4 regions of the Pantoea nemavictus genome follow, and region 4 is predicted to be linked to each of the others. Evidence: predicted binding sites of a transcription regulator. Region 4 holds the regulator's gene; each other region holds the start of a gene.
The links. Region 4 encodes PurR, which represses purine synthesis genes. Its sites were predicted from a motif close to CANGCAAACGTTTGCNTG; they were not measured.
Positions count from the first base shown of each region.

Region 1: the regulator PurR is predicted to act here: its motif matches at 1,794-1,811, upstream of purH (bifunctional phosphoribosylaminoimidazolecarboxamide formyltransferase/IMP cyclohydrolase).
Region 2: the regulator PurR is predicted to act here: its motif matches at 4,202-4,219, upstream of WH298_RS11330 (NCS2 family permease).
Region 3: the regulator PurR is predicted to act here: its motif matches at 2,425-2,442, upstream of guaD (guanine deaminase).

Region 1 is NZ_JBBGZW010000001.1:2,370,681-2,376,394, reverse strand. It holds rRNA gene WH298_RS10860 (16S ribosomal RNA) at 1-1,321, opposite strand, end outside; gene purH (bifunctional phosphoribosylaminoimidazolecarboxamide formyltransferase/IMP cyclohydrolase) at 1,949-3,538, shown strand; gene purD (phosphoribosylamine--glycine ligase) at 3,557-4,837, shown strand; gene WH298_RS10845 (DUF1481 domain-containing protein) at 4,882-5,547, opposite strand; gene hupA (nucleoid-associated protein HU-alpha) at 5,616-5,714, opposite strand, start outside.
Region 2 is NZ_JBBGZW010000001.1:2,478,854-2,484,567, forward strand. It holds gene WH298_RS11300 (MATE family efflux transporter) at 1-737, shown strand, start outside; gene WH298_RS11305 (ATP-grasp fold amidoligase family protein) at 746-1,696, shown strand; gene WH298_RS11310 (YjcB family protein) at 1,753-2,034, opposite strand; gene soxS (superoxide response transcriptional regulator SoxS) at 2,292-2,723, opposite strand; gene soxR (redox-sensitive transcriptional activator SoxR) at 2,822-3,298, shown strand; gene WH298_RS11325 (glutathione S-transferase family protein) at 3,341-4,006, shown strand; gene WH298_RS11330 (NCS2 family permease) at 4,304-5,653, shown strand.
Region 3 is NZ_JBBGZW010000001.1:4,211,261-4,216,974, reverse strand. It holds gene WH298_RS19465 (MDR family MFS transporter) at 1-184, shown strand, start outside; gene WH298_RS19460 (DUF1161 domain-containing protein) at 215-511, opposite strand; gene WH298_RS19455 (DUF1283 family protein) at 564-899, opposite strand; gene WH298_RS19450 (YnfA family protein) at 1,030-1,359, shown strand; gene ydfG (bifunctional NADP-dependent 3-hydroxy acid dehydrogenase/3-hydroxypropionate dehydrogenase YdfG) at 1,486-2,232, opposite strand; gene guaD (guanine deaminase) at 2,613-3,941, shown strand; gene xdhA (xanthine dehydrogenase small subunit) at 3,938-5,380, shown strand; gene xdhB (xanthine dehydrogenase molybdopterin binding subunit) at 5,370-5,714, shown strand, end outside.
Region 4 is NZ_JBBGZW010000001.1:3,966,336-3,972,049, forward strand. It holds gene punC (purine nucleoside transporter PunC) at 1-767, opposite strand, end outside; gene punR (DNA-binding transcriptional activator PunR) at 878-1,789, shown strand; gene purR (HTH-type transcriptional repressor PurR) at 1,786-2,811, opposite strand; gene cydH (cytochrome bd-I oxidase subunit CydH) at 3,085-3,174, shown strand; gene WH298_RS18335 (C40 family peptidase) at 3,231-4,022, opposite strand; gene WH298_RS18340 (Grx4 family monothiol glutaredoxin) at 4,387-4,722, shown strand; gene rnt (ribonuclease T) at 4,760-5,428, opposite strand; gene gloA (lactoylglutathione lyase) at 5,537-5,714, opposite strand, start outside.

The DNA.
Region 1 (5,714 bases), 1.6 Mb from region 4:
CGAGTTGCAGACTCCGATCCGGACTACGACGCACTTTATGAGGTCCGCTTGCTCTCGCGAGGTCGCTTCTCTTTGTATGCGCCATTGTAGCACGTGTGTAGCCCTACTCGTAAGGGCCATGATGACTTGACGTCATCCCCACCTTCCTCCAGTTTATCACTGGCAGTCTCCTTTGAGTTCCCGGCCGGACCGCTGGCAACAAAGGATAAGGGTTGCGCTCGTTGCGGGACTTAACCCAACATTTCACAACACGAGCTGACGACAGCCATGCAGCACCTGTCTCACGGTTCCCGAAGGCACCAGGGCATCTCTGCCAAGTTCCGTGGATGTCAAGAGTAGGTAAGGTTCTTCGCGTTGCATCGAATTAAACCACATGCTCCACCGCTTGTGCGGGCCCCCGTCAATTCATTTGAGTTTTAACCTTGCGGCCGTACTCCCCAGGCGGTCGACTTAACGCGTTAGCTCCGGAAGCCACTCCTCAAGGGAACAACCTCCAAGTCGACATCGTTTACGGCGTGGACTACCAGGGTATCTAATCCTGTTTGCTCCCCACGCTTTCGCACCTGAGCGTCAGTCTTCGTCCAGGGGGCCGCCTTCGCCACCGGTATTCCTCCAGATCTCTACGCATTTCACCGCTACACCTGGAATTCTACCCCCCTCTACGAGACTCTAGCCTGCCAGTTTCGAATGCAGTTCCCAGGTTAAGCCCGGGGATTTCACATCCGACTTGACTGACCGCCTGCGTGCGCTTGACGCCCAGTAATTCCGATTAACGCTTGCAACCTCCGTATCACCGCGGGCGCTGGCGGGGCGTTAGCCGGGGGTTCTCCCGCTGGTAACGTCTATTGGTGGGGTTATTAACCTCACCGCCTTCCTCCCCGCTGAAAGTACTTTACAACCCGAAGGCCTTCTTCATACACGCGGCATGGCTGCATCAGGCTTGCGCCCATTGTGCAATATTCCCCACTGCTGCCTCCCGTAGGAGTCTGGACCGTGTCTCAGTTCCAGTGTGGCTGGTCATCCTCTCAGACCAGCTAGGGATCGTCGCCTAGGTGAGCCATTACCCCACCTACTAGCTAATCCCATCTGGGCACATCCGATGGTGTGAGGCCCGAAGGTCCCCCACTTTGGTCTTGCGACGTTATGCGGTATTAGCTACCGTTTCCAGTAGTTATCCCCCTCCATCGGGCAGTTTCCCAGACATTACTCACCCGTCCGCCACTCGTCACCCAAGAGCAAGCTCTCTGTGCTACCGTCCGACTTGCATGTGTTAGGCCTGCCGCCAGCGTTCAATCTGAGCCATGATCAAACTCTTCAATTTAAGTTTGATTTGCTGCAACGAGTGCAGCGATGCTCATCTGTAAAACGTCATAATGAATTTCATTATGTGTTCACTCGTGAGACTTGATATTTTTTGCGTCCGGAGACGCTGATATCAATCCTGCGAGTGCCCACACAGATTGTCTGATAAATTGTTAAAGAGCGTTGCGAACAGCGGGTTAACCGCCTGTCGCGAGGTGGCGTATATTACGCTTTCCTCCTTCAGAGTCAAACACTTTTTTCAGCGCTTTCATCCGGCGGAAGTTCTTTCGAAGCTTCCTCACCAACACCACATTTCGTAAGCCGTTGTGCCGTGTTGATGGATGCGCATTATAGGGAGTTGTTCTCAGCACGCAACCGCTAAATTCAACAAAAACAACCGTTCGCTGCATTCCACAGCAAAACCCCGCCTTATACGCAGTTACGCACATAGTTATCCACACACAAGCGCACAAATGAATTTAGGCGAGCATCACGCAAACGTTTTCGCTACAATGCCCGGCGACGTCAAGGATGCCCCTTTTGGGGCGTTACATGAGGCAAGTGCTTCCTTCTATATAGAAGAAAGACACTAAGCTTGATGTAACGCTCTTTTTTACGCGAAACAAAGCCAAGGGATAAAACCACCATGCAACAACGTCGTCCTGTACGCCGCGCTCTGCTCAGTGTCTCTGATAAAGCCGGTATCCTCGAATTTGCTCAGGCACTCTCCAGTCGTGGTGTTGAGCTGCTCTCCACAGGCGGTACTGCACGTCTGCTGGCAGATGCGGGCCTGCCCGTCACCGAAGTTTCTGACTACACCGGTTTCCCGGAAATGATGGATGGACGCGTCAAAACGCTGCACCCGAAAGTGCACGGTGGCATTTTAGGCCGTCGCGGCCAGGATGATGCGATCATGGCACAACACGCCATCAACCCAATCGACATGGTGGTTGTGAACCTTTATCCCTTCGCCCAAACCGTTGCCAAACCTGATTGCTCGTTAGCTGACGCAGTAGAGAACATCGATATTGGTGGTCCAACTATGGTTCGCTCCGCAGCCAAGAACCATAAAGACGTCGCGATTGTGGTGAAGAGCAGCGATTACGAGGCGATCATTGCCGAGCTGGATGCTAATGAAAACTCACTTACGCTGGAAACGCGTTTCGATCTGGCCATAAAAGCCTTCGAACACACTGCCGCCTACGACAGCATGATTGCCAACTACTTCGGTAGCCTGGTTCCGGCTTATCACGGCGACAGCAAAGAACCTGCCGGCCGCTTCCCACGTACGCTGAATCTCAACTTCATCAAGAAGCAGGATATGCGTTACGGCGAGAACAGCCATCAGGATGCTGCCTTCTATATAGAAGAGAATGTGGCGGAAGCTTCCGTTGCTACTGCGCAGCAGGTTCAGGGTAAAGCGCTCTCCTACAACAATATCGCCGATACCGATGCTGCACTTGAGTGCGTGAAAGAGTTTGACGAAGCGGCGTGTGTCATCGTCAAACACGCAAACCCATGTGGTGTCGCGGTTGGCGGTTCGATTCTCGACGCTTACGAACGTGCCTACAAAACTGACCCGACTTCCGCGTTCGGCGGCATCATTGCCTTCAACCGCGAACTCGACGAAGCCACCGCGCAGGCCATCATCAGCCGCCAGTTTGTGGAAGTGATCATTGCTCCGTCCGCCAGTGAAGCAGCATTGAAAGTGACCGCCGCTAAACAGAACGTGCGCGTTCTGGTATGCGGCCAGTGGCAAGGCCGCGTTGCGGCGCTGGATTTCAAACGCGTAAACGGCGGCGTGCTGGTGCAGGATCGTGATTTAGGTATGGTGGAAGCCAGCCAACTGCGCGTTGTTAGCAAGCGCCAGCCAACTGAGCAGGAACTGCGTGATGCGCTGTTCTGCTGGAAAGTGGCGAAATTCGTTAAATCCAATGCCATTGTTTATGCGCGCGACAATATGACTATCGGCATTGGCGCCGGTCAGATGAGCCGTGTCTATTCAGCCAAAATCGCTGGCATTAAAGCGGGTGATGAAGGCCTGGAAGTGAAAGGTTCGGCGATGGCGTCTGACGCATTCTTCCCGTTCCGTGACGGTATCGACGCCGCAGCAGCGGTCGGCATCAGCTGTGTGATTCAACCGGGTGGTTCAATCCGTGATGATGAAGTGATTGCCGCAGCTGATGAGCACGGTATCGCGATGATCTTCACCGACATGCGTCATTTCCGCCATTAATTGTTGGGAGCAGTACAGATGAAAATTTTAGTGATTGGTAACGGCGGACGTGAACACGCGCTGGCGTGGAAAGCAGCACAGTCGCCGCTGGCGGAAACCGTGTTTGTCGCACCAGGCAATGCTGGCACCGCACTCGAGCCAGCGCTGCAAAACGTGGCCATCAGCGCTACCGACGTTCCCGCACTGTTAGCTTTTGCGCAGCAGGAAAAGATCGATCTGACTATCGTCGGTCCGGAAGCGCCGCTGGTCATTGGCGTGGTTGACGCATTCCGTGCCGCAGGTCTGAAGATCTTTGGCCCAACGCAGGCCGCTGCTCAGCTGGAAGGCTCAAAGGCCTTCACCAAAGATTTCCTCGCGCGTCAGCAGATCCCAACCGCCGAGTACCAGAATTTCACCGAAGTGGAACCTGCGCTGGCGTATCTGCGTGAGAAAGGCGCACCGATCGTCATCAAAGCTGACGGTCTGGCTGCAGGTAAAGGCGTGATCGTGGCGATGGAACTGGCTGAAGCAGAAGCCGCAGTGCAAGACATGCTGGCCGGCAATGCGTTCGGCGATGCAGGTCACCGCATTGTGATTGAAGAGTTCCTTGATGGCGAAGAAGCCAGCTTTATCGTCATGGTTGACGGCAACAATGTGCTGCCGATGGCCACCAGCCAGGATCACAAACGTGTCGGCGATGGCGATACCGGCCCAAATACCGGTGGCATGGGCGCTTATTCTCCGGCACCCGTGGTAACCGATGAGATCCACCAGCGCGTGATGGATCAGATCATCTGGCCAACCGTTAACGGCATGAAGGCAGAAGGCAACATCTATACCGGTTTCCTGTATGCCGGTTTGATGATCGATAAAGCCGGCCAGCCAAAAGTGATCGAATTCAACTGCCGCTTTGGCGATCCAGAAACCCAACCGATCATGCTGCGTCTGCAGTCGGATCTGGTTGAGCTGTGCCTGGCAGCTACCGACGGCAAACTGGATCAGCAAACCTCACAGTGGGATCCGCGTCCATCACTGGGGGTGGTATTAGCGGCGGGCGGCTATCCGGGCGATTACCGCACCGGCGATCAGATTCACGGTCTGCCGCTGGAAGAAGTGCCGGACGGCAAAGTCTTCCATGCCGGTACCACTATGAAAGACGATTTGGTGGTCACCAACGGTGGCCGTGTGCTGTGCGTAACCGCGCTGGGCGACGATGTCGCCGCTGCGCAGCAGAATGCTTATGCACTGGCGCAACATATCTCGTGGGATGGCAGCTTCTGTCGCCGCGATATCGGTTACCGCGCAATTAACCGCAAATAAATACGCGAAGGGGCACTGCACGTGCCCCTTCTGTTATTCACCCGTCAGAAATCGCTCTCTTGCGGCTGCCAGCTACATTCGTCATCCGGCGTCGTGCGTAGTAACTGCACCCCTTCCGGCGCTTCCAGCCACGACACCATTAATGGCGCGGCATGGCCTTGCTGCTGGCGCGCGAGCGTATACAGCGTGTCACGATCGAAGGCCGCGTTCACCACTTTATCGTCGCATTCTCGCACCTGATTATCACCCAGCCAATGGCCCTGCCGCAGCAATACCCGCCCTTCCAGCAAGGCATTACTTTGGTCCAACATGCGCTGCGCATCGAAGCGATACAACTCTACGCTATCGGCACTGACCGCTTCACGTCGACCTGCCAGCTGGCGCTGCATGAAATTGAGATTGCCTTGATGATCGAAGCGTAAGGTCACGTCGTCCGGCTGTGCGCCAGCAACACGCCGCTCTACGCTAATCAGCTTCTGCTGCTGCCAGTTGTAATCGGTGGTCTCCATCGCATCACCATTGAACGGCGTAAAGACGGTTCGGAGATGGACAGCCTGATGGTCACTATTCTTGCGCCAGATGCGCACGGTGCCGCGATCGGCCAGATAGCCGCTCGCCGTAAAGGCAGGAAGATCGGGAGTGGAGCTACAGCCCGTAAGCAGCGCACCAAATAACAGGGCGCAGACGCGCTGAGAAATTGGATTCAGCATGGCAGGTCCCGGCAACAAAAAGGGGCGCTAACGCCCCCTCTTTTAAAGCTAAACCGCAATGCGGAAACTTACTTAACAGCGTCTTTCAGAGCTTTGCCTGAAACGAACGCAGGTACGTTTGCCGCAGCGATTTTGATCTCTTTGCCAGTCTGCGGGTTGCGACCGGT
Region 2 (5,714 bases), 1.5 Mb from region 4:
TCGCCGTCACGCTGGTGCCGTACGTGATTAAGCGCTTTAACTTTTATCGCGAGAATCAGGATGTGGCGCCGCCACAAGAGAAGCGCGGTACCTATCTGCGCTATCTGCTGTACGCCGGACTGCCGCTGGCTATCTCCAGCATCTTTATCTCGGTGCAGGTGAAAGCGGCACAGATGTTCCTGGCGGGTATCGCCTCTGCGCGCGACCTCGGCCTGTTCGCTGCCGCCAATACTATTTCGGCTTCATGGATTTTTATCCCGGTCGCCATCATCACTTCCTGTTTCTCGGAAATTTTCCGTGAGCGTGGAGAAGCCGCCATCAAGCTGACAGCACGGCTTAATGGTTATGTCATGGGTGTTTCATTGTTGTTGTTAGCGGTGATCGCGATGTACGGCGAAAAAATCATCATCGCTTTGTATGGTCACGAGTACACACAGTCAGGAAGTCTCATTACGTTGTTGTCGTTAGCAACCTGCTTTTCGGCGATGGGGACCGTGGCGTATCGCTACATGGTCAAAGAAGGCGGGTTTAATTATCTGTTGAAGAAAATTGTTTGCCTGATGGTTATCAGCTTGCCGCTGTCGTGGTGGCTGATCCAAAGCTACGGCATCATGGGTGCCGCCTGGAGCGTTTTCATCTCAGAATTGCTGTCCCTTACCGTAATGAATTACTTCTTCAAAAACGGCGTCATCCAAAAAATCCAGGTTTCCTCACTCAACTACAAAACCTACAAATGAGGTCAGATATGCTCAAGTTGAAAGAAGAACTCAGAAGAAGCGTGCAGTACTTCATTAAGAAGATGCCCTGGGCTACCCAGGATCGTATCTACTACTTTCACAAGTTCCGCAGGCTGCCCAATCTGCGTGAGCCGAAAGTCTTTAACGAGAAGGTGCTGTACCGCAAATTTGTCCACGGTGATTATCAGATCTATGGCCGTCTGTCGGACAAATATTCGGTGCGCGAATACATCGCCGAGAAAGTGGGCAGCGAATACCTGATCCCACTGGTGTATGAAACCAGCGATCCAAGCTCGCTGCATACGCTGCCGAGCTGGAAAAACACGGTTATTAAGCCGAATCACGCGTCTAATATGGTCGAAATCCTGCTGGAAGAGCCGGATGCACTGAAGAAGCAGCAGATCATTAGCGACTGCCACCGCTGGCTGAAGACCGACTTTGCTAACGAAGCGCGTGAGATTCATTACCGCTACATTAAGCCGCGCATCCTGGTCGAGCAGTATATTGGCGATGGTAAAACGGCGCCGATCGATTACAAATTCCACATGTTCAATAAGCGCGATGGCAGCTTTGAATATGTGCTGCAGGTGATCTACAACCGCTGTAATCCGCTGTTGTCGATGAATTTTTACGTTAACAATCTTAACGAGGCGTATCACAAGATTCGTGATACTGGCCTGGACGTTACGCCGCAGATGGCCTCGTTACAGCACGCCCTGGCGCTGAGTAAAAAGCTGGCGAGTGATTTCGATTATGTGCGCGTGGATTGGTACATCGATAACGACCAGATCTACTTCGGCGAATTAACCTTCACGCCGGGCGCTGGCTTGGTTACCGGTCTGGATCGCGGGCTAAATCAAATGATGGGTGATATGTGGATTCAGGATCGTCGCGGTACGAAGATACCGGGCGTCACGGTGGCGGAAGTGACTATTCCGGCCGTATTGAAGAAAATTTAAGAATCACACAGCAAAATAAAAAACCCCGCGTAAGCGGGGTTTTTTATGGGCAGCGATTAAGGCATTGGCCAGTCGGTCGGCGTTTGGCTCATCACTTCGATAAAGGCGTTCTTCGAGATTTCCATAAAGTTGTGCAGATTCTCCATGCTCAGCGTAATGCCAAGCAGGCCGGTAACAAACCAGCAGGACATGCCAACCCCAATTCCCCCGCACAGCAGCGCCATTACGTGATGACTGTTTTGACGCAAACGAATTTTCATGGTGCTGGCGAAGAACATCATTACCGCGCTCAGGAGTTCCCAGCGCATAACGATCAAACTGGTGGTTAACGTAGCCATCTGTAGCAAACCTCTTAGGATCAGTGATATCCCCGACATTCGATCGACATCACGGGCGGCAAAGAAGGAAGGTCAGGGAAGCCCTTCTGGCCGTCTTACTGCAAACATGAAAGTGTGACTTGGCTCACATTATATCACTCGATTTTAAATTTTGAACAAAATTTATACCTTGTATGGTAGAAAAATTTTTATCGAAAATTGGGGGAGGAGACAGGCAGGAAAGGGGAGGTGCGCCCGCACGGGGCGCGCTGAAAAGGTTAGCTTACCGGGCAGCACTCGCCGGTAGTACGCTGGGCAAAGCTGTTCATGCTGCTATCCACACAGTCAAAGCTGAGCAAGCGCGGACGCTGAATCATCGCCTGACGGCGCATGGTATGACGATAAGCGGTCGGCGTTTGCGAGAACTGGCGGCGGAACACGCGCGAGAAAGTCTGCTGCGAGTCGTAACCGTACTGCATGGCGATATCAAATACCGGACGCTGAGTTTGACGCAGTGCTTCTGCGGCCAGCGTCAGGCGACGTTCGCGAATATAGCCACCCAGCGTTTGTTTCGTGACGGCACGGAACATACGCTGCAGATGCCATTTTGAGTAACCTGATTTTGCTGCGACTTCATCAATTGATAGCGCTTTATCCAGATTCTGATCGATCCAGTGGGTCAGCGAATGAATGATTTCCTGTTGCATCATAGCCTCATCCTTCTGATGGTTATTACCTGGTTAGAAATTCGAAGTTTTGCTGGGGTGCGAGTATAATTCCTCAAGTTAACTTGAGGTAAAGGCCCTAAATGAAAAAAGAACGCAATTACCCGAAGCCGGTGCTGACGCCGGGCGAAGTCGCCAAACGTAGCGGCGTAGCGGTCTCCGCGCTGCACTTTTATGAAACCAAAGGATTGATTTTCAGCTCGCGCAACGGCGGCAATCAACGTCGCTATAGCCGCGACGTATTGCGCCGCGTGGCGATTATTAAAATTGCGCAACGCATCGGCATTCCACTCGCCACGGTGAGCGATAGTTTGAACCATGTGCCGGCTAACAAGCGTATGTCGACGCAGGAGTGGGATGCGCTAACCCAACATTGGCGTGAAGAGCTGGATAAACGCATCGAAACGCTCACCCGCTTGCGTAACGATCTTGATGGCTGCATTGGTTGCGGCTGTTTATCGATGCGTGACTGCCCGCTGCGCAATCCGGGTGACCGCCTGGGCGAACAAGGTTCGGGTGCGGTGTTACTCGATCCCGAGCAAGACGAGCAGAAGCGTTAATCCGCTATACTTGCCAGCACACTTACCGGCAAGGAAAACCGCATGATCACCGTTCACCATCTGGAAAATTCCCGCTCGCATCGCGTGTTATGGCTGCTGGAAGAGCTGGCGGTGCCTTACCAAATTAAACGTTACCAGCGCGAGAATAGCTTGCTGGCGCCCGACTCGTTAAAGAAAGTGCATCCGCTGGGAAAATCGCCGGTTATTACCGATGGCAATCGTGTGGTTGCTGAGTCAGGCGCCATCCTTGAGTACCTGCAGCAGAAATATGACAGCGAGCATCAGCTGATGTTAAGCGATGAAGAGGAGCAGATTCAGGCGCGTTACTGGCTGCACTACGCTGAAGGATCGCTGATGCCGCTGCTGGTGATGAAGCTGGTGTTTGCGCAGCTGGGCAAAAAGCCGGTGCCGTGGCTGTTGCGTCCGGCGGGTATTGCGCTGAGCAAAGGGATTCAAAAGGCCTGGCTGAACAAACAGCTGGCGTTGCACGGCAGCGTGATCGAACAACATCTCTCGCAACATCCCTTTTTTGCCGGTTCACGATTTAGCATCGCCGATGTGCAGATGAGCTTCCCGCTGCTGGCACTGCAAATGCGCGGTTCCCTGCGTGATATGCCCGCCACCGCGCGCTGGCTGGAAACCATGCAGCAGCGCGCCGCCTGGCAGCGCGCGTTAGAGCAGGGTGGCCCGATTCAACTGCAGAGTTGATTGCGGCCAGGTCGTCATGAATGACGCCCCGACAAAGCCCATGATCGTAGGGTCGCCATTCATGGCGAGCTGGGAAACCCATTGGCTGGATTTATCCTGTATTACCCGCGATTAGTAGTTGAAAACGCCATGCCAAAGGCCAGATAATCGTTTGCCTTTTTTCCGTGTCCCCTTTTACGACCTGGAATACGCGGCGACGTAAACGTTTGCCTGATTTTCTTCAGGAAAAGCTTCATCAGGGAGCGGCAAACGTGCGCCGTGCGGCGACTCACATCACAAAAATATTGAGGAATGATTATGTCTGGCGAATCGCGCCCGGCCAGTGGAAAACTGGACGCCTGGTTCAACATTTCTGCACGCGGCAGCAGCGTGCGTCAGGAAGTATTGGCGGGTCTCACCACGTTTCTGGCGATGGTGTACTCGGTTATCGTGGTGCCCGGCATGTTGGGAAAAGCGGGCTTCTCGCCAACGGCGGTGTTCGTTGCTACCTGCCTGGTGGCAAGCATCGGTTCGATCGTCATGGGCCTGTGGGCCAACCTGCCAATGGCGATTGGCTGTGCTATCTCGCTGACCGCCTTCACCGCTTTTAGCCTGGTGCTCGGCCAGCACATTAGTGTACCGGTGGCGCTGGGCGCCGTTTTCCTGATGGGCTTACTGTTTACGCTAATTTCGGTAACCGGTATTCGCGCGTGGATCCTGCGTAACTTACCGATGGGCGTCGCGCACGGCACCGGCGTCGGCATCGGTCTGTTCCTGCTGCTGATCGCCGCTGACGGCATTGGTTTGGTGGTGAAGAACCCGGCTGCAGGTTTGCCGGTGGCATTGGGCCACTTCGCCTCGTTTCCGGTGATCATGGCGCTGGTCGGCCTGGCGGCGATTTTCGGCCTGGAGAAACGGCGCGTGCCGGGCGGCATTCTGCTGACCATCATCGCCATCTCGATTATTGGTCTGATTTTCGATCCAGCGGTGACCTATCAAGGTCTGTTTGCCATGCCAAGCCTGAAGGATGCTAACGGTCAATCGGCGATGTTTAGCCTGGATATCATGGGTGCGCTGCAACCGGTGGTGCTGCCAAGCGTTCTGGCGCTGGTGATGACGGCGGTGTTTGATGCCACCGGTACCATCCGCGCGGTAGCGGGGCAGGCCAATCTGCTGGATAAAGAGGGGCAGATTATCAACGGCGGCCGCGCGTTAACCACCGATTCACTCAGCAGCGTGTTTGCAGGTCTGGTCGGCGCATCGCCGGCTGCGGTCTATATCGAATCGGCGGCGGGCACCGCAGCCGGCGGGAAAACCGGTCTGACGGCGATTGTGGTCGGTTTGCTGTTCCTGATGATTCTGTTCATGTCGCCGCTGGCGTATCTGGTTCCGGCTTACGCAACTGCTCCGGCGCTGATGTACGTGGGCCTGCTGATGCTGAGCAACGTGGCCAAAATCGACTTCAACGATTTCGTTGATGCGATGTCTGGCTTGCTGACCGCGGTGTTCATCGTACTCACTTGCAACATTGTGACCGGCATTATGCTCGGCTTCGCTTCACTGGTGATTGGTCGCCTGTTTGCCGGCGAGTGGCGCAAACTCAACGTCGGCACCGTGGTGATTGCTGTCGCTCTGGTGGCGTTCTATGCCGGTGGCTGGGCCATCTGACTCTAAAGCGAATAAATTTCAAGATTATTCTCTTTCTGCTCCACGCCGCACATCGGGTTGC
Region 3 (5,714 bases), 240 kb from region 4:
CGATCCGATGCAAAAAATCATGTCGCACCAGAGCCGCCAGGCGCTGCCGGAGGCGACGCTGCATGACTGGACCGGGCAAATTGCCAGCTCTTTACATTGGGTGTTTGTGGTTTCACTGCTGATTGCGCTGTTAACGCTGTGGGTTGCGTGGATGATGCCGCGTCAAAGGCCGGAAGTGGAGTAAAGCAGGGCGGCCTGAGAGCCGCCCGAAGGTTTACTGCGCTGGCGTATCCTGCGAGCTGCCAGCGCTATCTGGTACGCTGCTGTCGCCGTCACGACCATTTTTCTTGTAGACGATTTTCTGTGTGTCGTTCTCACAATGGCCCACAACCTGACCGCCGACCTGATCGGCTTGATCATTGGCCACGATATCCAGCGTGAAGTCCGATTCGGCAACGCCGTTGTTAATAATTTTTTTGCTGATGTCCGCTTTAACACTTTCACAAGATGCCTGCGCCAGAACCGGCAGCGCCAGCATCGCCATCAACAGAACTGCATTACGTTTTTTCATCATTCACTCCGTTGGTCAGAATTCCTATCGAAACTATAGCAGTGATGACCAATTATGGCGCCAGCGGACGTCCGGTACGACGATCAAGGCAGCGCAGCGTATTGGGTTCCCAGTAAGCGTTAACGTTGTAACTCTTCTCGCAGGAGTCGCGGGTATCAAAGGCTTTATCGGCTTTGTCGAACTCTTTCTCAACGCGCGTATTCACTTTGTTACGCAGGTTTTTGGTATCGTTCCATTGCTCTTTACTTTGGCGAGCGGCTTCGTTGCTGGATGCGCTGCTACCATCTTCAATAATCAGGCGATCGGTTTTGGCGGAAGCCATTGGCGCAGCCAGCAACACGCTGGAAGTCAGCACGGTAGCCAGCAGGGCAGAAAACAGTTTTTTCATTGTCATTTCCTTCAGTTAACACCAGCACAGCCGGGATCGCGGCTGTAACAACCTTAGTCGCTAGTATATCATCGCTGCTTCTTTGCTCACCAGCGGTGAGCACTCTGTTTAGCTTAGTGAGAGATTTACCATGCTGGTGAAAACCACCTTGCTGTTTTTTATCACTGCGATCGCGGAAATTGTGGGTTGTTTCCTGCCGTGGCTGTGGCTGAAGAGGGGCATGACGGCCTGGCTGCTGGTGCCGGCGGCGGCGAGCCTGGCGCTGTTCGTCTGGTTATTGACGCTGCATCCAGCGGCAAGCGGACGCGTCTATGCGGCGTATGGCGGCGTGTATGTGTTGACCGCGCTAATCTGGCTGCGTGTGGTGGATGGTGTGAAGCTGAGTACGTGGGATTGGGTCGGCGCGCTGGTTGCTTTTAGCGGTATGCTGATCATCGTTGCAGGCTGGAGCCGTGTTTAATCACCGACAACATGAAAGTACGATATTAGGGGAAACATCCCGATGAGGTCGTAGCGGCGAAAGCCGCCGGAGCGCCTCACGGGATGGTCGCCCCGGGTATCTCGATGGCGCAGCGTGCAGCTGCTGTTAGCCTTTATGCACCTTCAAACCTGCGGTGGTTTGCGTTACGGGCATAATCTCGAGCGTATTGATGTTGACGTGTTTTGGCAGTGTGGTCACCCAATATACCGCTTCGGTAACATCTTCGGCCGTCAGTGCGGTGGTGCCTTCATATACCTGTTCCGCTTTGCCATCATCGCCTTTAAAGCGCACGTTAGAAAATTCGGTGCCGCCAACTAAACCTGGCTCAATATCGGTTACGCGCAGCGCGGTGCCGTGCAGGTCGGTACGCAGATTCAGGCTGAACTGACGCACGAACGCTTTGGTCGCGCCATAAACGTTACCGCCTAGATATGGCCAGCTGCCGGCTATCGAACCGATATTCACAATATGCCCCACGTTGCGCTCAACCATCGCAGGCAGCACTGCGCGCGTCATATACACCAAGCCTTTATTGTTGGTGTCGATCATATTTTCCCAATCTTCAATATTGGCTTTATGCGCCGGTTCAACGCCCAGCGCCAGGCCGGCATTGTTCACCAGCACATCAATATCGCGCCATTCGGCGGGCAGGGCGGCAATCACTTCGTCGATGGCGGCGCGATTGCGCACGTCCAGCTGCACGGTATACAGATTGTCGCCCAGCTCTTCTTTCAACTCTTTTAAGCGCTCAGCGCGACGTCCGCTGGCGATCACCTTGTGACCTGTAGCAATGAAGCGGCGGGTGATACTTTGACCAAAACCAGCAGTTGCGCCAGTAACAAAAATAATCATCTCACTGTTCCTTAAACGATTTCAGGTTATCAGCCACACCTTAGCATTAACCTTGAACCCATGCTCATGAAAACCAAGTGCAAGCTGTTGCAGGATTTTGCCTGCACGTTGAGAGTGCAATCACGCACCACAAAGACGCACGTCCTTGGGTTAAAAACAGGCGTTATGAGGCAAAACTCACCGCAATGTTAAATAGCAACCGTTTGCCACTATAAGCAAGCGGTTGCGCATACGATTGCTATGCCAGCTTGACACAAAAACCAGTCAAATCAACCTATTATATTGAATTTAAACAGTATTTTTTGTTCTTTGCGTTGGCATGCGCTTTGCAAACTATCTTTAAGCAATTACCTGCACATAAAAAGCACCAAGGAACCGTTATGCCTTACGCATCCGAAACGCTGCTGCGCGCCAGCTTCTTTGATATCACCGCTCTGGCCGCGCAGCCGGACGACATCGCCGCTAACGCGCGCTATCTTGAAGATGGCTTATTAACACTGCGCGACGGCAAAGTGGTCAGCCTCGAAAGCTGGCAGATCGCGGAAGGGCGCGTCAATCCGGCAGAGGTTACCGATCTGCGCGGCAAACTGATTGTGCCGGGCTTTATCGATACCCATATTCATTACCCGCAAACTGAGATGATTGGTGCCTTCGGCGAACAGTTACTCGAATGGCTGAATCACTACACCTTCCCGGTGGAAAGCCAATATCACTGTCCCGATCACTCAGCAAAAATGTCGGCGTTCTTCCTGCAGCAACTGTTATCAAACGGCACCACCACCGCGCTGGTGTTTGGTACTGTGCACAAGCAGTCGGTGGATGCGTTATTTAGCGCGGCGCATCAGTTGGATATGCGCCTGATTGCCGGCAAAGTGATGATGGATCGCAACGCGCCGGAATACCTAACCGAAACGCCGGAACAGAGCTACCAGCACTCGCGTGAACTGATTGAACGCTGGCATCAACGTGGTCGCCTGAGCTATGCGCTCACGCCGCGCTTTGCGCCCACATCCTCGCCGGCGCTGCTAGACAAAGTGCGTCAGCTGCGCGAAGAGTTTCCGGATGTCTGGATGCACACGCACTTGAGTGAAAACCAGCAGGAGATCGCCTGGGTAAAAGCACTGTTCCCGGAGCGTGACGGTTATCTCGACGTCTACCATCATCACCAACTCACCGGCAAACGCAGCGTGTTCGCCCACTGTTTGCATCTGGAAGATAAAGAGTGGCAATGCCTGCACGACACCGATTCGTCGATTGCTTTCTGCCCGACCTCAAACCTGTTTCTCGGCAGCGGCTTGTTCAATATCAAACGCTGCTGGCAGCAGGGCGTGCGCATGGGCATCGGCACCGACGTTGGCGCGGGAACCACTTTTAATTTGCTGCAAACGCTCGGCGAAGCCTACAAAGTCGGTCAGTTACAGCAGTACAAACTCAGCGCCTGCGAAGCGTTCTATCACGCCACCCTGGGCGGCGCGCACGCGCTCGATCTGGATGACGTCATCGGCAACTTTAATCCCGGTAAAGAGGCCGATTTCGTGGTGCTCGACCCGGCAGTCTCGCCGCTGCAGCAGTTGCGCCATGCCAACAGCAAAGATATCTGGGAGCGGCTTTTTGTGCTGATGACGCTGGGCGATGACCGCAATATTGCGCAGACCTGGGTGAGCGGTAAGCCGGTATGGCAGCGCGAAAGTGAGGAGCAAATCGCATGATTCAGTTTTTACTCAACAATCGTTTAGTCACAGAACACGCGCTGGATCCCAATCTCACCGTGCTCAACTACCTGCGAGGTGCGCAGCAGCGACGCGGCACCAAAGAAGGTTGCGCCTCAGGGGATTGCGGTGCCTGCACCGTTACGCTCGGTAAGGTCGTCGATGGCCAGATGCACTATCAGGCGGTCAACAGCTGCCTGACGCTGGTCAGCAGCCTGCAGGGTAAGCAACTGATCACTGTGGAAGATCTTAAACAGGGCAGCGAACTGCACAGCGTGCAGCAAGCGATGGTGGATTGCCACGGATCGCAGTGCGGTTACTGCACACCGGGCTTTGTGATGTCACTGTTCACCCTGCAAAAAAACAGTGATGGCTGGAATCGTCATCAGGCAGAACAGGCATTAGCGGGCAATCTCTGCCGCTGCACCGGTTATCGTCCGATCATGGATGCAGCGCAGCAGGCCTGTGAACACGCATGTACAGATGCGTTCACCGCCAACGCCACCTCGCTGGTGCAGCGTTTACAGGCGCTCAGCAACGATGAAGTGCAGATCATCGAAGCCGATGGCAGTCGCTGTTATCTGCCGAAAACCGTGGCGCAGCTCGCCGATCTTTATCAGCAGCATCCCGAGGCGCGTTTAGTGGCGGGCGGCACCGATCTGACACTGCAGATCACCCAGCAGTATCAACGCCTGCCGCTGTTGATTGCGCTGGAGCAGGTTAACGAACTGAAGATTTGCCACCAGGATCAAGACCATATTTATCTCGGTGCCGCCGCCTCCTTGCACCAGTGCTACCAGTTTCTGGCGCAGCAGATCCCGGCATTTAGCCGCATGCTGGAGCGTTTTGCCTCGCTGCAAATCCGCAATCAGGGCACGTTAGGCGGCAACATTGGCAATGCATCCCCGATTGGCGATTGTGCGCCAATGCTGCTGGCGTTGAACGCACAACTGGTATTGCAGCAGGGCGAACGGCAGAGAAAAGTTCCGCTCGATCAATTCTTTACCGCATATCGTCAAACGGTAATGCAGCCGGGTGAGTTCATTCACAGTATCACTATCCCTAAAGTGACGGTGTCACCCAACTTTACCGCATGGAAAGTGGCGAAACGCCTGGATGACGATATTTCCGCCGTGTTCGCCGCCATCAATCTGCACATCAACGATGAGGTGATTGTGGAAGCGCGTATCGCCTTTGGCGGCATGGCAGCAACACCGAAACGCGCGCTGGCAGCGGAAACAGCATTGCTTGGCCAACCGCTGAATCTCACCAGCATTGAAAAAGCCTGTGCCGCGCTGAGCATGGATTTCCAGCCGCTGAGCGACTTCCGCGCCAGCGCCGATTATCGCCTGCAGGTGGCACGCAATCTGCTGCGCCGCTACTACGCGCAAGCGTCTGGCGAGCTGACCATTACCGAGGTGTCGCGCTATGTCTCATAACCGCCCGGAACTGAATGAAACCCTGCTGAAAACGCAGTTCGCCACCGGCATGCAAACTGGCGTGGGGCGCAGCAACAAACATGAAAGTGCCGACAAGCACGTCTCCGGTGAAGCGCTATATATTGACGATAAGCCCGATCTACCGGGATTACTGCATCTCTGTCCGCGCCTCAGCGAGCATGCGCACGCGCGCATCACCAAACTCGATGTGCAACCCTGCTACGCGGTGCCGGGGGTGGTCAGCGTACTGACCTGGCGCGATGTGCCAGGCCTCAACGATGTTGGCCCGCTGGAGCCTGGCGATCCGCTGCTGGCGCAGGACACCATCGAATAC
Region 4 (5,714 bases):
AAGCCACCGATAAGGAAAGCAATGGTTTGAGGGATGTAACTCAGGCCAATATCGCCCGGCGTTAAACCCGCAGCGGCGAGAATAAAGGGCGAACCTGTCAACCAGGCAAAGAAACTCGCTGAACAAGCGGAGTAAATTAATACATTGCCGCTGTAAACGCGGGTGCCCAGCAAGGTTAACCAGCCAGGTTGTTGGCCACTGGTGACTTTTTCGCGTTTCACTGTCGTTAACTGCAGGGTACCAATCAGTAATAGCAGCGCGATCAGCGTAAGCGCGATGAAAATACTGCGCCAGTGGAAATGGCTGATAAGCCACGCACCTAACAAAGGTGCCAGCGCTGGAGAGAGCGCAACCAGCGGCATAATGGTGGCAAAGACTTTGTTCGCTTTCGCTTTAGGATAATGGTCCACCACCAGCGCTTGCCAGCTCACGGCTGCGGCGCAAACGCCAATCGCCTGTACGAAGCGCAGCGCCAGCATCAGGCGCACGTCAGTAACCCACAGCATCCCCAAACAGCCGAGCGCGAAAATGGCCAGGCCGGCAAGAAGAATGGGCTTGCGACCGTAACGATCCGACAACGGCCCCCAAAAAACCTGCGCGCAAGCAAAGCCGCCGAGAAACAGGCTCAGGCTGGCGCTGATGGTGCCCGGCGCGCTAGCAAAATCACGCTGCATATCGCCAAAAGCAGGTAAATACATATCCGTGGCAAGAAAACCGAGCATACTGAGCACGGCAAGGTAAGGCATAAATGCTTTAGACGACAACATGTTGATTCTCTTTTGGGCAGGTTGAACGGCGGGGAGTGTAAAAGGATGCAGCGCGCTTTGTGAAACGCTAATATTTGCACAGTGCTGTTAAAATTTTTGAAGGCAAATTTATGTGGTCAGAATATGCACTTGAAGTGGTCGATGCCGTGGCGCGCACCGGTAGTTTTAGCGCAGCGGCGCAGGAGCTCCATCGCGTGCCCTCTGCTGTCAGCTATACGGTACGTCAGCTTGAAACCTGGCTGGCGGTGCCGCTGTTCGAACGTCAACATCGCGAGGTGGTAATGACGCCGGCCGGCGAACATTTTGTGCGGGAGGGGCGGTCTGTTATCAAAAAAATGCTGGCAACGCGCAGGCAGTGCCAGCAGCTGGCCAATGGCTGGCGCGGTGAGTTAAGCATAGCCGTTGACTGCATTGTAAAACCGCAGCGCACCCGACAACTGGTAAAGGATTTCTATCGTCATTTTCCAGATATGGAGTTGATCATCAGCTTTGAGGTGTTCAATGGCGTGTGGGATGCCCTGGCTGACGGACGTGTTGATGTGGCGATTGGTGCCACTCAGGCGATCCCGGTCGGCGGGCGCTTTGCTTTTCAGGATATGGGCGCGCTTAACTGGCGCTGCGTGGTGAGCCCCGATCATCCTTTGGTCAACAGTGAACTGCTGGATGATGAAACGCTGCGTGTGTGGCCATCCCTGGTGCTGGAAGACACCTCGCGTGCGCTGCCGCGTCGTATGACATGGACGCTGGATAATCAGCGGCGGCTGGTGGTGCCGGATTGGGAAGCCGGGCTGGAGTGCCTGCAGGCGGGATTGTGCGTCGGAATGGTGCCGGGTCATCTGGCGCGGCCGCTGCTGAATAATCACCGTTTGGTAGAATTGCCATTGCCGCAAGCCTTTCCGGATAGTCCGTGTTGCGTCAGCTGGGCTGAACAACGTGCGTCACCGGCACTGGAATGGTTACTGGTATATCTCGGGGATGCTGAAACGCTGAACCACGAATGGCTCAGCGAAGTCTCGGTTTAGCGGCGATAGTCGCGGAACGGGCCATCCGCCACTGAGCGACGCTCAATCAGCGTTGGCTGCACCTCAATGGTTTGCGGATCTTCGCGTTTACTGGTGATGCGATCCAATAGCATTTCCAGCGCTTTTTCACCCAGTTCGGCTTTCGGCTGGTGCACGGTCGTCAGGGCTGGAGTGAAATAGCGCGCGTTGCGCACGTTGTCGTAACCAATTACCGAGATATCCTGTGGCACACGTAAACCCATCTCATCGGCGGCACAAATCGCGCCCATGGCCATGATGTCGCCCCCGCAGAATACGGCGGTTGGCCGCTGTTTCTGGTTTAAAATCTGCTGCATCGCCTGGTAACCTGATTCAGGTTCAAAATCGCCCTGAACCACCCATTCTGAACGTACCGCAATGCCCGCCTCGTTCATCGCCTGCAGGAAACCCGCGTGACGTCCGCCGCCGGTGTTGCGCTCCATCTGGCCGGGAATCGCGCCAATGTCGCGATGACCGCGTTCAATCAGATAACGCCCCGCGAGATAGCCACCCTGAAACGCGTTGTCCTGCACTGTATCGGTAAAATCACCGCGTGAAGCGCCCCAATCCATCACCACCATCGGGATATTGCGGTTCTCTTCCAGCATTTGCAGCAGATCGTCCGGATACTCAGAACACATCACCAGCAAACCATCGACGCGTTTTTGCGCCATCATCGACAGATAAGCGCGCTGTTTCTGCAAATCGTTGTGCGCGTTGCCGAGAATCAGCGTATAGCCGCGATCGAAGCAGTGATTTTCTACCGCTTCAATAATTTCGGCAAAGTAGGGCGCTTCGCTCGACGTTGCCAGCAGGCCCAGAGTTTTGGTGTGATTCACTTTCAGACTACGCGCCACGGCACTTGGCGAGTAATGCAATTCTTTGATCGCTTCCCATACGGCGTTACGCGTCTCTTCCGCAACGAAACGCGTTTTGTTGATGACATGCGAAACCGTGGTGGTTGAAACACCGGCGCGCTTCGCGACATCTTTAATTGTTGCCATGAAAATGGTACTCCTGGGATTATCGCAACTTACTGATAAGTATATTGTTAAACGTTTGCGTCTGCTAATGCTTTTACAGCCCAAAAAGCGGGCGAAATGGGGGTGTTTAGCAGGCGAAATCACTTCATCATGCTGTAAATACAGCAGGCGCGAAATCTGTTGCGCAACGAAAGGCGGCGATTCTAGCAAGCTAGCGCGGATAACACGAGATTTTTGCCCACTGCTGTGCGAAAATCGCTTTAACCCTAAAGATTGTGTGACTAAGGAGGCGTGATGAATACTGATTTGAAGCTGGCGCTAATGACGACGGTTGGCGCACTGTTAATGATTATCGCATTCAGCTTTACCGCGATCATGCATTAACAAAAAAGCCGGAGCTGTTAACAGCATCCGGCTTTTTTATTGGCGTTGCGCAACCGCTAGCGAATGGTTTTTGGCGTCATCATACGACGCGCGCCTACATAGTGTTTCTGCCAGTAATCCTCACCTAATGCGCTAATCTGAATATCTTTACCCGTGCGCGGTGACTGAATGAATTTGCCATTGCCGAGATAAACACCGACATGATCGGCGGTGCCGCGATTGTTGATGCGGAAGAACACCAGATCCCCTTTCTCCAGCATTTCACGCTTTATCGGTGCCGCATCGCGCAGGTGATACATTTCATTGGCGGTGCGCGGGAATTTGAACTTTACCAGGTCTTTATAGGCGTACCACACCAGGCCGCTGCAATCGAAGCCGGTGTGAGGTGAGGTACCGCCCCACTGATAGGGTTTGCCAAGCTGGCCCATTAATTTGGTCATCGCCGTCTCACGCGCTTTTTGATAGCGCTGACGATGTGCTTTGCTCATTTTGATGCCGGTAAGCGCTATGGCTTCATCATCAACTTCAATCGCAGATGACTTTTTCGCTAGGCGTTGATGACCGTATTTCTTACCGGAGAGTTTCAGCGAGGATTTTTTGCTGGTGGTTTTGTGCAGCGCGGTTTCTGTCGGTGTCTGTTTTTTGAGTTTGAATTTTTGGACGGCAGTCAGGCGCGATTTTTTAGTTGTGGTTTTCACCGGACGTCGTTTGCGGCGCTCGTCTTCACGTGCGCTCTTTTTCTCTGCTTTTAACGTACTGGCGTTAACGGGCGCATGCGGAGATGCAGCGGCCACATTAAAGAACAGTTGGGCTAAAGCCAGTATGAAAAGCGTAATCAGTAGACGCATAATCCGGTTACAGGTTAAGCAGGCTGAATGAAAACAGACTGCGGCAAAGTGAGAGAAATCTGATCAAGTGACCAGCGCCGAGGCAATTCTAATCCACTTTTTTTGCAAAAGGTAAGGCCTTTTTCCATTAATATGTTACCAGATTGATTCTGTAGCAAAAATGAGCTATTTCAGCTGCTTAACGCAGCGAAACTATTGCTAATTATTAATTTATTAATGCCAATTAATGATATGAAAATGTTATTTGTCATGCATGAACTTAACAAACATGGCGATTAACCCGCGCAAACACAAAATCCCGTTTTCAGTACGGGAGCGAAATCGCTACAATAAACAAACACGAAGTGAAGGATTAAGGAAGGCAATAATGAGTACTGTTGAAAAAATTCAGCGTCAGATCGCAGAAAACCCGATCTTGCTGTACATGAAAGGTTCTCCAAAGCTGCCAAGCTGCGGCTTCTCGGCGCAAGCGGTGCAGGCGCTGTCAGCCTGTGGCGAGCGTTTCGCGTACGTGGACATCCTGCAGAACCCCGATATCCGCGCTGAAATGCCAAAGTACGCTAACTGGCCGACCTTCCCGCAGTTATGGGTTGACGGTGAACTGGTTGGCGGCTGCGACATCATCGTTGAGATGTTCCAGCGCGGCGAACTTCAGCCGCTGCTGAAAGAGACCGCAGAGAAGTATAAAGAAGCGGAATAATGCAGAAGGCCGACAACGTTGTCGGCCTTTTCTTTCACTATTCAGCAGACGCGTCGTCTGCAGATTCCTCACTGAAGGCCAGCGGCCAGCCGCCGAGACGCTTCCAACGATTTACCAGCTCACAGAACAGCGTGGCCGTCTGTTCGGTGTCATACAGCGCCGAATGCGCTTGCGTACTGTCAAAATCCATCCCCGCCGCTTTACACGCCTTCGCCAACACCGTTTGTCCCAGCACTAAGCCGCTTAATGCCGCGGTATCAAAAGTGGCAAAAGGGTGGAACGGATTGCGCTTCAGGCTGGCACGTTCAGCAGCCGCCATGACGAAGTTGAGATCGAAGGTGGCATTGTGCGCCACGATAATCGCGCGATTGCAGCCGCTGTCTTTAGTGCCTTTGCGCACCATTTTAAAAATTGCATGCAGGGCTTCATATTCGCTGACCGCGCCGCGCAGCGGATTGGTCGGATCGATCCCAGTAAACGCCAGTGCCGCAGGATTAAGAATGGCACCTTCAAACGGTTCTACGTGGAAATGCAGCGTTTCATCACGATGTAACCAGCCGTCTTCGTCCATTTTTAGCGTTGTGGCGGCAATCTCTAGCAAGGCATCGGTTTGCGCGTTAAAACCGGCTGTTTCGACGTCGATCACGACAGGATAAAAACCACGGAAGCGTTGGTGGAGAGCGTTTAAAGCGTTCGATTCAGACATCAGGATCTCATGGCAATAAATAGGGCAGCGCGCATTATGGCAAAAATTGCAGGAGGGTGCAGCAGGAGAGGGAAGTCAGCCCGCAAATAAGCAGGCTGACAATCGGCATTAGTTGCCGAGGCCGTGACCGGCATGTTTGTTTTCGATCAGCTCAATTTTGTAGCCGTCTGGATCTTCAACAAAAGCAATAATAGTGGAACCCCCTTTCACCGGGCCCGCTTCACGCGTGACGTTGCCGCCCGCGCTGCGGATGCGCTCGCAGGTGTCCGCTACATTGTCCACGCCC